DNA from 2 places in the Dyadobacter sp. SRI_021 genome. Region 2 is predicted to be linked to the other one. Evidence: riboswitches for the same ligand, from Rfam matches in the RefSeq annotation. Region 2 holds a riboswitch; the other holds the start of a gene.
The links. Region 2 has a riboswitch for cobalamin ahead of metE (5-methyltetrahydropteroyltriglutamate--homocysteine S-methyltransferase). Riboswitches for the same ligand answer to the same signal wherever they lie in the genome.
Positions count from the first base shown of each region.

Region 1: linked by a shared signal. The riboswitch ahead of AC2YIT_RS17080 (hypothetical protein) and the one ahead of metE (5-methyltetrahydropteroyltriglutamate--homocysteine S-methyltransferase) in region 2 are both predicted to bind cobalamin.

Region 1 is NZ_JBYCZM010000005.1:227,874-233,667, reverse strand. It holds gene AC2YIT_RS17090 (hypothetical protein) at 1-112, shown strand, start outside; gene AC2YIT_RS17085 (TonB-dependent receptor plug domain-containing protein) at 124-2,328, opposite strand; gene AC2YIT_RS17080 (hypothetical protein) at 2,331-3,017, opposite strand; cobalamin riboswitch at 3,121-3,388, opposite strand; gene AC2YIT_RS17075 (hypothetical protein) at 3,691-4,113, shown strand; gene AC2YIT_RS17070 (cobyrinic acid a,c-diamide synthase CobB) at 4,184-5,569, shown strand; gene cobN (cobaltochelatase subunit CobN) at 5,566-5,794, shown strand, end outside.
Region 2 is NZ_JBYCZM010000001.1:737,020-742,813, reverse strand. It holds gene AC2YIT_RS02955 (hypothetical protein) at 1-279, opposite strand, end outside; gene fumC (class II fumarate hydratase) at 357-1,757, opposite strand; gene AC2YIT_RS02945 (6-phosphogluconolactonase) at 1,905-2,636, shown strand; cobalamin riboswitch at 2,792-3,017, shown strand; gene metE (5-methyltetrahydropteroyltriglutamate--homocysteine S-methyltransferase) at 3,239-5,560, shown strand.

The sequences.
Region 1 (5,794 bases), on a different contig from region 2:
CTGGAATGGCCCGAGATCGAAGGAGGATGTCGAATTTATGAGCAATTGGGCGATGGCAAGAAAAATCGAGCTAGAAAAAGAAAAAGCCCAATCGGCCGGTAAAACCGATTAGGCGCTATTATATCAAAAACTCTTCAAATACCGCACGGAAAGCGCTCTCCCAGGAAGGTTATAGCCGCGCTTCTCGTAGTAATTTTCGTCGGTCGCATTGTTTAGTTTCAATGCGATAGTGTGGCCGCCGGGGATTTTGAATTGTGCGGCGAAATCCAACACCATATATTGTGGATACTCGATCTCAGGATTGATGGGATCAGTGTAGTCGATATCCTTCCTTACCCCAACCGCCCTTCCTGAGAGCCGTACTTGCAGCCATTTCAAGTTGTCATAAGCCCATCCAAAATTGAAAGTATTGCGGGCGACATTCTGAATGTCGCGGCGTATTTCGGAGGCATCGGTGCCTACGATGAGTTCTTTCGCTTTAATTATGGAATTACCGTTCCAGAATGCCTTCAATGAATAGCGATAATCGCTTTTTGCCCCAAAATCATAAGACAGCTCGGTTTCAAGACCTGTGATTTCAGCATCTGCTGCGTTAACAAATGTGGCGCGGGAAACAATCACGTCGCCGTTTTCCAAAGGCTCGTTTACGACTCTGATGATTTTAGCAATGCGGTTATCGACGTTGGTACTGTAGAACGTCACATTGGCCGCGAAACCGGATTGTGGTTTGGCGAAATCCAGGCCCAGGTCCCAACTCAGGCTGCTTTCGTTTTTCAGGTCAGGATTACCGGCTGTGACGGCAATGCGGCCCTTGGAATCGCGTACTTCGTTGTAACCAGCTACGCTGTATGCGTCGGTGGTGACGAAGGCCCGGCCGATGTTGGCTTTCGCGCGGAGCGATGGCAGAAGGGCATAGGTAGCTCCCAGGCTCGGGCTGGCGAAAGGCGTTGTTTTTTTACCGGCTTTGTAGGTAGGCAGCAACGGCGTTTCGCGTACGTCGAAGGTAACGTGGTCGAGGCGGATTCCTGGTTGTAACGTAAGTTTTCCAAAACTCAATAATGCCTGTGCGAAGAATGCACTGGAAATCAATGCATATTCGGGCTGAGTAGGAGCACGTTCGGTAGTGTCGTTGGTCCAGCGGCGGCTGTTAGTGGATGCATTGAGATAATCGTAGCCCCATATCACCGAATGCCGGCCGAGCTTCCAGACGTCTTTCACCTGTATGCCTTTCCATGCATTATGTCCTTGTGCGGAACGGAATGGCACCACCGGTTTACCCGACACATTCTGGGTGTAGTTTTTGGTGTTCTCTTCCGAAGTATACACTTTCACGCTCGGGCTATGTTGCCCGACTTGCCCGGTTAATGAGATATCAAGCGCCTGACGATCAATATCCTTGGTACTGGCTTCTGTACTGCCCGAGGACAGCTCTCCTGGTGATTCTACATCCCGCGCCTGGAATTGCTCCCCACGCACATCCACCCGCCAGCGATCGTTGATCTGATAACCCAACCTTAACGCACCGGAAAAATAATGCAGCTTGGTGAACGGCCGCCGGTTGCCGTCACCGGTTGTTTCGTTAGTTTCAACGACGGGACGGTCGGTGTAGTTCTTTTGCGCATGTTTGTAGCCGAATGCATTGCGGAGCCAGTTATCCTCACCGATTTTGTAATCCTTGGATCTTTCCAGATAGCTGAATGACAAATCGTAATCCAGTTTGGAAGTAATATTGCCGCCTGTGTTGAGGCCGGCCTGTAATGTCTTGAAACTTCCATATTCCAGAAATGCATTGCCGCCGGGCGTACCTTTGGAGCGTTGGGTAATGACGTTGATCACACCGCCCATGGCTTGCGAGCCGTACAGTGACGACGCGGGGCCTTTCAGTACTTCAATCCGTTCAACACCATTCAGATTGATCTGGGAAAGGTTGGTTGCACCCGCCGGGCGGCCATCGATGAGCAACAGCGTCCGCTGGTTTAATCCTGAAAACTGCGGACGAAATCCCCTGATACCGATGCCGGAAGACAGATTGGGGTACTGGATCACATCCACCGCGGCTGCTTTTCGGACAATATCGGTCAGGTCGGCGGAGGGCGTCATCTGAATATCCTCTTTGGAAATAATATCCAGCTTCTGAGCGATCTTTTCCTTTTTGGTTTCAAAACGGGTGGCAGTTACCACGATCGGATCGAGCAGCTTTTTAGCCGTCGAATCCGCGTTGCTTTCCTGGGCGGATGCTGCCGACTGCGCTACGGTTGAAATGGCTAGTAGTGAGAGCAATAAGCCGCCGACTGAAATGTGGGCGGGGCGGTAGAATTGGGTATACATTGTTAGAATTGAAATGATTCAAAAAGAGTGATACCGCCGATCAGAATCGAGAATACACCGACCGCGTAGTTGACGATCATCAGAAAACGTTCGCGTTTCCCGGCGAAACGGCCGATGGAAAAGGCGAAAAAATAGCCGTACGCTGACATGGAGAGGATAATGCCGATACTTTGCAGTACAATGATCCAAACGGCGGTCATGGCATCGCGGGCCGCGAGTGTAAGTGCCACTGCGCACGCCCCGCCCGTACCGGCAAGACCGTGCACCATGCCTACCCAGAATGAGCGGCTCACCCTGCGTTCGACTGGCGCCGGTACGGGAGCGTCTGTTTTGAAATTCCGGCGGATCGCCATAATGCCGAGCCAGATCATCAGCGGGCCGACTAATAGCTCAACCTGGTCGGCAATGTGCAGCGACATCGTAGATTTGAGCAAAAGCACCAGAACGGCGAATAGAATTAGTGTGAGTGAATGCCCCAGCGCCCAGTGGGAGGATCGCCAAATGAGTTTCCATCGAATGGCCGGGTTCAGTGGGGTCACCCCCGGCTGGGCCGCTCCCGGCCGGACCGCTCCTGGGGCCGCACTATTGTTTTCTTCCGTGGCAAGAACCGAAACCGCAGCCATATGGTCGGGTTCGAAGGAATGCTGCACACCCAGGAGCAGCGAGTCAATAAGCAGATACTGGATCATTTGGATTTCCGCATAAATTAAAACATAACTTATGGGAGAATGCAGGGAGTAGCGCAGCCGCAATGCAGCCTGCCGTTTCCTCTTGCCTTTCTTCCCGAAAGCAAAACCGGATTATTCAACGGCAGGTCTTCTGGCTCGTTCAGCTCTTGCGCCTTCCCAGGAGTAATGATTGAATGACTGAATTTTGAATGATTGAATGATCGAATACTTTTTATTCAATCATTCAAAATTCAATCATTCAAAATTATATCCCAGTGACATCTTACAAGAACATCGTTTATTGAACTTACAGCAGCGGGTACTGCTCCGGATTTGCACCGGATTCCCTTTTAATCACGCCGGGGGCGCGAACCAATGAATAGACAAAGCTAGGTGTTTTTGTTGGAGATAAGCCAGAAAAATAGCTGAATACCGCTAACTTTACGGCATTAAAAGTTCTTTAACATACTTCTCCAACAGGAAAAGGGATTGCGTATCAACGCATTCCGGGGGAATCGTCGGGGCCACCCATGTGGTGGAGTCACGAGCTGTCGCGCAACTGTAAAGGATTAATGATTGAATGACCGAATGATTGAATATTTACTATTCAATCATTCAATCATCGCACCGGCGACCCGGTCAGTTTTTCAATCATTGAACTAAGCCAGAACACCCATCCTTTTCCTTGTTGACAATGCTTTCGCGGTATGAAGCAGGGTCTGGTTTGGATATTCGTCGGTTTTCGCCGCTTTGCGGTCCGACGCTCACCTGGCGTGTTGCTGCCTGGGGAGTTCCTTTCTGTTTCCTGCTGATTATTTTGCTTGTCTGTCAGCGCACATCAAATCTTGATTTTTCAGGCTGCTTTGATTTTCGAAGGACTGCGACTGCTGTGAATGATGTTCAGGACTTCAATACGTTCCGGCTTGATACGGTAAATGACCAGGTATCTGCCATGTTGCAGGTTTCGGCACATGCCGGTTTTAGTCGGAATGAAACGACAGATGGGATGATGAAGATATTCAGAAGAAAGCTGATTGAGTTTCTTGAACCATACGATTTACCTCCTCGTCGGTCATCGGCTGACCGGGAAGCGCGTAGTTGGTTTTCAATGTTTTGATTTTTCCCATAATCAAAAATGATAGGGATTTAACTCAAAAGAAAATAGGTGTCCAGAAGATAGTAACCTCATGACTAACCCAAAATCCAGTTTTCTAATCTCCGCGCCGTCCAGTAATTCGGGCAAGACTACTTTGACCCTCGGGCTACTGCGTGCGTTGCGGGAGCGAGGGCTGGGTGTGCAGGCGTTCAAATGCGGGCCGGACTATATCGATACGATCCACCATACGGCTGCCGCCGGTCGGCTGGGGTTGAACCTGGATACTTTTATGGCTTCGGAGGCGCATATGCGCGGCGTGTATACGCATTATGCGTCGCGTGCGGATGTGAGCGTGACCGAGGGCGTGATGGGACTTTTCGACGGTGCCGACAAAATGAAAGGCAGCAGCGCCGAGATCGCTGCATTGCTGGATATTCCGGTGGTACTGGTGATCAATGCGCGGTCGATGGCCTATTCGGCGGCTCCGCTGATTTACGGGTTGAAGAATTTCTATCCCGGAATCCGCGTGGCAGGTGCGATTTTCAACTTCGTCAATACCGAATCGCATTACCGGTTTTTACAGGATGCATGTGCGGACGCCGGCGTGGAAGCATTGGGGTATTTGCCTAAAAATGAGGAGCTGCATATTCCTTCCCGGCATTTGGGCCTGCACATTTCCGCAGAAACAGATTATGAACAGATTATCCAAAGGCTGGCAGAGATTATCCCGCGGACAGTGAACCTGGACAGGTTGCTGGAACTTACTGCCGTCGGTTGTAGCGGCGAAAATGAGCCAGTTTTGAATCAGGAAAATCAACCACACCTACAAGATAATTCCCGGGACCTGCGCATTGCCGTCGCGAAAGACGAGGCTTTTTCATTCTTGTATCACCAAAATATCACATGCCTGCGCACCTTCGGAGAAGTGCAGTGGTTCAGTCCTTTGAATGACAAAGCCTTGCCTGAAACCGACCTGGTCTACCTGCCAGGCGGTTATCCCGAGCTGTTTGCGGCACAATTGGCTGGAAACCTATCGATGCTGGAAAGTATTCGGCAGTATTGTGAAAGCGGAGGATTGACCTATGCGGAATGCGGTGGGCTGATGTACCTGGGCAGGGAGATTGTCGATAGCAAAGGCACTGCATTCAAAATGGCCGGCGTGCTTGACCTGGCAACTACGCTCCAACATGCCAAGGTGACGCTCGGCTACCGGGCTATGCATTGGGATGGTCTGGAAATCAAAGGTCATGAATTTCACTACTCTTCATTGAAAGAGCCATTTGCGCAGGCGTCGCTTGCACCAATGACTAATGCAAGGGGGATGCCGGTTGATACACAGTTTTTTAGAATGAAAAACACCTTTGCCGGCTATACGCATTTCTACTGGGCCGACAAGCCCGAATTCATTCAACACCTCATCGACCAAACCACAGAAAAAGCCGACGGCCGACCGCCGAAAGCCGACAGCCCACAATGAAACGCCAGCGCATTACCCGATCTGACGGAAAGTCCATTAACCTCGTGCAGCGGCGCGGGCATCTTTCCTATTGCTACAATGCATGCTGCTGCGGGCGCGTCGATCGCGGATATGCGCCCATTCCCGTGGAATTGTATAAAAATGAGTGGCTGAGACGGAAACTGCGGAACGTCGTACACATGACGAAGGGCGGTTGTCTGGGCCCGTGCACATTGGCGAATGTAG
Region 2 (5,794 bases):
CAAAATGCGCGCACTGTTGCGGATCACGGCGTCATGAATATCGGAGCGTTTTAGCTGACTCACGAGCACGCCTATGTACGGGCGGATGAGCTCCGGGCGCTCGCGCGTGGCGATGCTCACGCTGTATGCGGCGCGTTGCGCGAGGCGGTACTCGTCGGATTCGAAGCAATGCATCAGGTGCCTGAATGCATCTTCTGAAGTACAGGCGTACCTGGCCACTTCCGTTGCTTTCCGCTTCGACTGGTAAGGGTCGGCCAGCAATTCTTCTTTGATATTCATGATTTTGAAAGGTCTAAATGCAAATGCCCCACATTTCGGCAGGGCATTCGCAGACATTACTTTTGGGGTCGGTCCAATTACTTGATCTCGCCCACCATGTCTTCCGGTTTTACCCATGCGTCGAACTCTTCCGGCGTGAGGTAACCCAATGCCACGGCCGTTTCTTTCAGTGTAGAGCCGTTTTTATGAGCGGTCTGCGCGATTTCGGCGGCCTTGTAATACCCGATTTTAGTATTCAGAGCAGTTACCAGCATCAGCGAGTTGTTCACGTGCTTCTTGATATTCTCATGCAAAGGCTCGATACCCACCGCGCAGTTATCGTTGAACGAAACACACACATCGCCAATCAAACGGGCAGAATGCAGGAAGTTGTAAGCCATCAATGGTTTGAAAACGTTCAGCTCGAAATGCCCATTGGAACCACCGATGCTGATCGCCACGTCGTTACCCATAACTTGTGCTGCCACCATGGTCATGGCTTCGCATTGGGTTGGGTTTACTTTACCCGGCATAATAGAGCTTCCTGGTTCATTATCAGGAATATGTATCTCGCCGATACCCGAACGCGGGCCCGACGACAGCATACGAATATCATTCCCGATCTTCATCAGGCTTACAGCAACGGTTTTCAATGCACCGTGCGCTTCTACGATCGCGTCGTGTGCCGCTAATGCCTCAAATTTGTTTTCAGCAGTAACAAATGGCAGGCCTGTCAATGCTGCGATGTGACGCGCTACGTTTTCGGAGTAGCCCGGAGGCGTGTTAATCCCCGTTCCTACCGCGGTACCACCCAATGCGAGTTCCGAAAGGTGCGCCAATGTGTTGTTAATAGCTCTCAAACCATGGTCGAGCTGCGAAACGTAGCCCGAAAATTCCTGGCCCAGAGTTAGCGGTGTAGCGTCCATAAAGTGCGTACGACCGATTTTAACTACATTCTTAAATGCTTCGGATTTCGCTTTCAGCGTGTCACGCAGCCTGGTAATGCCCGGGATCGTTACGTCCACCAGGATTTTGTAGGCCGCAATGTGCATTGCGGTAGGGTAGGTGTCGTTTGACGATTGAGACTTGTTGACATCGTCATTCGGGTGCAAAAACTTCGTTTTGTCAGCCAAATCACCGCCTTGCAGTACGTGCCCGCGGTAGGCGATCACCTCGTTGCAGTTCATGTTCGACTGCGTTCCGGAACCGGTTTGCCACACCACCAGCGGAAACTGGTCGTCGAGCTGGCCGGTAAGGATCTCGTCGCAAACTTTGCCGATGAGCTCGCTTTTTTCCTGAGGAAGTATGCCGGCTTCGAAGTTGGTGATAGCGGCAGCTTTTTTCAGGTATGCGAAGGCCTTGATAATCTCCTTCGGCATTTTATTGATATCCTGTGCGATAGGAAAGTTCTGGATCGAGCGTTGCGTCTGGGCGCCCCAGTATACATGCGCAGGGACCTGCACTTCGCCCATCGTGTCTTTTTCTATACGGTATTCCATTTTTGAAGTAGAATGATAATGTAATTGAACAATGTGCGGTAAAGTTAGGCCTGGACTTGCAGTTTCTGGAGTTTTTTATGGATAAATGTTCAGCTCTGAAAAAAGAATGTTTAGATTGACACACCGAGAACCTGAACCCCACTTTTCATGACACCCAAAATCAGCGTTTATCCCGACTACGCGCTTATGAGTTCCGCCGCGGCTGAGCGCGTGATCGACCTCATAAACCACAAACCTACGTCGGTTATTTGCTTCCCATCCGGCAGTAGCCCCAAGGGAATGTTCGATGCGTTGGTAGCGGCCAACCAGAATGGCCGCGTCGATTTCTCCCAATGCATTTTCATCGGCCTCGACGAATGGATAGGCCTTGGTTCCGGCGACGACGGCAGTTGTCGTGACCTCCTCGACCGCGATTTTCTGAAACCCGTCGGCCTCCGTCCCGACCAGATTGTCTTTTTCGACGGCAAGGCCTTCGATCCGCAAGCCGAATGCGACCGCATCAACAAAGTCGTGGAAAGCCTGGGTGGTCTCGACCTTATTATATTGGGCGTAGGCATGAACGGCCACCTCGCCCTCAACGAGCCAGGTACCTCCTGGGATACTTACGCCCATATTTCTGAGCTTGATACGGTCACCGTTGAAGTAGGTCAGAAGTATTTCAAACAGCCCACGACGCTCACTCGGGGGATTACCGTCGGTATCCGGCACATTCTCGAAGCACGCGCTGCGATCCTCCTTGCTTCTAGCCGTGCGAAAGCCCCCATAATCCAGCGCGCCCTCGCATTCCCCGTTTCAAAGGATTTCCCGGCGACGGTTTTGCAGAATCATTTGAATGCAGAGTTTATACTGGATGCGGATGCGGCCGGGACGATTTTTTAGCTAATACGAAATCACTTTTATCGCCATTTATTTTACTCCAAATAAGATATTTTATCCTGCCGAAAGGCTAATTTCTACTCACTTCACTGAAATTGGCCGACCATTTACGGCCGAATGCGCCTTCCGCCTAAATTTGACGCAGTTCTTTGTGAACGCCCGTCAATCGGGGTGATGGTTTTTGCTTTTGGATCCCTCAGCCAAAACATAGCAAAACAAAAAAGGAACCGTGTGCAATTCACGGGCAGTCGTGCTACTGTAAGTATCCGCTCTGAGCATTCAGGGCCAATTTTTACCCTCGCGTCCCATTGCAGCGCCCCGGCGCGCGAGAAGGGCGGTAAAAATGATACAAGCCAGGAGACTTGCCGTCATCCTCAATGGCTTTTCCCTCACGGGTGGGGAGTAGTCAAGCATTGATTTACCACATTTTATTGCAGTATCACAGGCTACCCGGCTGTTTTGGGGAAACTGTATCTGTTCGTTTCGCAGGGTAGCTACGTGTTGCCGCGATGGAATGAAGTACCGGCGACCGTCCGCAACAGGCGTTTTGTCGGGATGGGAGGGTGTTTTCACAGGGTTTTATTAACTCTTTAAACACAAAAAGTATGTTGTCACACAACCTTGGCTACCCGCGCGTGGGAAGCCTCCGCGAGCTCAAAAAAGCCAACGAACAATTCTGGGGAGGAACGATCGATCGCGATGCATTGCAGAAAGTCGCCCGGAAGATCCGCCACCAGAACTGGGAAACGCAGCAGATTGCAGGCATCGGCCTCATTCCTTCCAATGATTTTTCGCTTTACGACCATGTTCTCGATACCTCGCTGATGGTAGGCGCCATTCCCGAGCGTTACCACCAGTTGGTCGACGGGAAATCGAACAAAGAGCTCGACCTCTATTTCGCAATGGCCCGCGGTTACCAGAAGAACGGGCTGGATATCAATGCGATGGAGATGACGAAATGGTTTGATACCAACTACCACTACCTCGTTCCCGAGTTTGTGAAGGACCAGAAATTCAAGCGGTATTCGGAGAAGGTTTTGCTGGAATTTGAAGATGCATTGCAAAAAGGCATTCATACCAAACCGGTACTGCTGGGGCCGGTTACCTATTTGCTTTTGGGTAAAGAAAAGGAAAGTGGCTTCGATCGCATTGACCTACTGGACAGCCTTTTACCTGTTTATATATCCATATTAAAAGAACTTGCTGCAAGAGGTGCCGAATGGGTGCAGCTCGATGAGCCGGCATTAGTATTGGATTTGAATGAAAAGGAAAAGCTCGCATTTCTAAGCGCTTACAATCAGATCAGAGAGGCGCTTCCGAAGCTGCGCATTCTGGTAACAACCTATTTCGGGCCGCTAGACGATAATCTGGCAATTGCGACTGCATTACCGGTGGATGCATTGCATTTAGACCTGACACGCGGTGCGGAGACGTTACCACAGATCCTTGCCGACGAAGCATTTGTCTCTTCCACCAAAAAGCTCTCGCTGGGCGTTGTCGACGGCCGGAATATCTGGAAAAACGATTATCAAAAATCGTTAGAATGGATTCAAACAGCTGTAAATGTCCTGGGAGACGAGCGGATTTTGGTGGCACCGTCGTCGTCGTTGCTGCATAGTCCTTATGATCTGGATTTGGAGAAGAATGAGGCAGTACTGACAGCGGAGATTAAAAACTGGCTGGCGTTTGCAAAACAGAAACTGAATGAGGTGACTACATTGGCAAGGCTTGCAGCGGCAGACTATGCGAATGATAGCGCATTTCTGGACAATCAAAAGGCGATTGAAAGCCGCCTTACTTCCGTATTGATCCACAAGCCGGCCGTTAAAGCACGGGTTAGCGAAGTGCGCGAAGGGGATTTCGACCGGCAGAATGCATTTGGTACCCGGCAGGCCATTCAGTTGGAAAAGCTGAAATTGCCATTGTTCCCGTCGACAACCATCGGCTCGTTTCCGCAGACGGATGAGGTAAGGCAGCTCCGGGCGCAGTTCAAAAAAGGTGCATTGACGGCGGACGAGTATGAAACCCGCATTCGGGCGGAAATCGTGGATTCGCTGCGCTGGCAGGAGGAGCTTGGGATCGATGTGCTGGTACACGGCGAATTCGAGCGGAACGATATGGTGGAGTATTTCGGCGAGCAGCTTTCAGGTTTTGTATTTACCCAAAATGGTTGGGTGCAGAGCTACGGCAGCCGGTGTGTGAAGCCGCCGATCATTTATGGCGATGTGGAAAGAGAACAGCCTATGACGGTGAAATGGTCCGCATTTGCACAAGCTAACTCCGAAAAGCTGGTCAAAGGCATGCTCACCGGCCCGGTAACGATCCTGCAATGGTCGTTTGTGCGGGATGACCAGCCGAGGAAGGATACCACATTCCAGATTGCGCTCGCCATACGCGACGAAGTAGTGGATTTGGAAAAGGCAGGTATTAAAGTGATTCAAATCGACGAACCGGCGATCCGCGAAGGCCTGCCATTGCGGAAACATGCCTGGCAAAACTATCTGAAATGGGCGGTGGACGCATTCCGCCTGAGCGCCGCGGGAGTAGCCGATCAGACGCAGATCCACACGCACATGTGCTACTCGGAGTTTAACGATATTATCGATTCCATTGCTGCCATGGATGCCGACGTGATCACGATCGAAACATCGCGCTCGCAAATGGAGCTGCTCGACGCGTTCGCACAGTTCAATTACCCGAACGAGATTGGTCCCGGCGTGTACGACATCCACTCGCCCCGCGTACCGACGGTGGACGAGATGATCCTTTTGCTCGAAAAGGCATTGAAGGTAATTCCGGCGCGGAATTTGTGGGTGAACCCCGACTGCGGATTGAAGACCCGCAAATGGCCGGAAACCGAAGCCGCTTTGCGTAACATGATTTCTGCGGCTAACTTGCTGCGCGAATCGGTCGCGGTTACAGGATAGCGACGGCGGTCGTTTATACTCATTTGTTGTCAGGTATGGTCATGTATAGTCATGAGTAGTCAAGTGTTGTTAGGTATGATCGTGTGTAGTCATTTGTTGTCATGTGTAGTCAGATATGGTCAGAAATAGAGAGATGTGATCGCCCCTGACAGCACTTGACTACCCTTGACTACTTATGACACCACCTAACCATTCTTGACAATTCTTGACTATTCATGACACCACTTAACCATT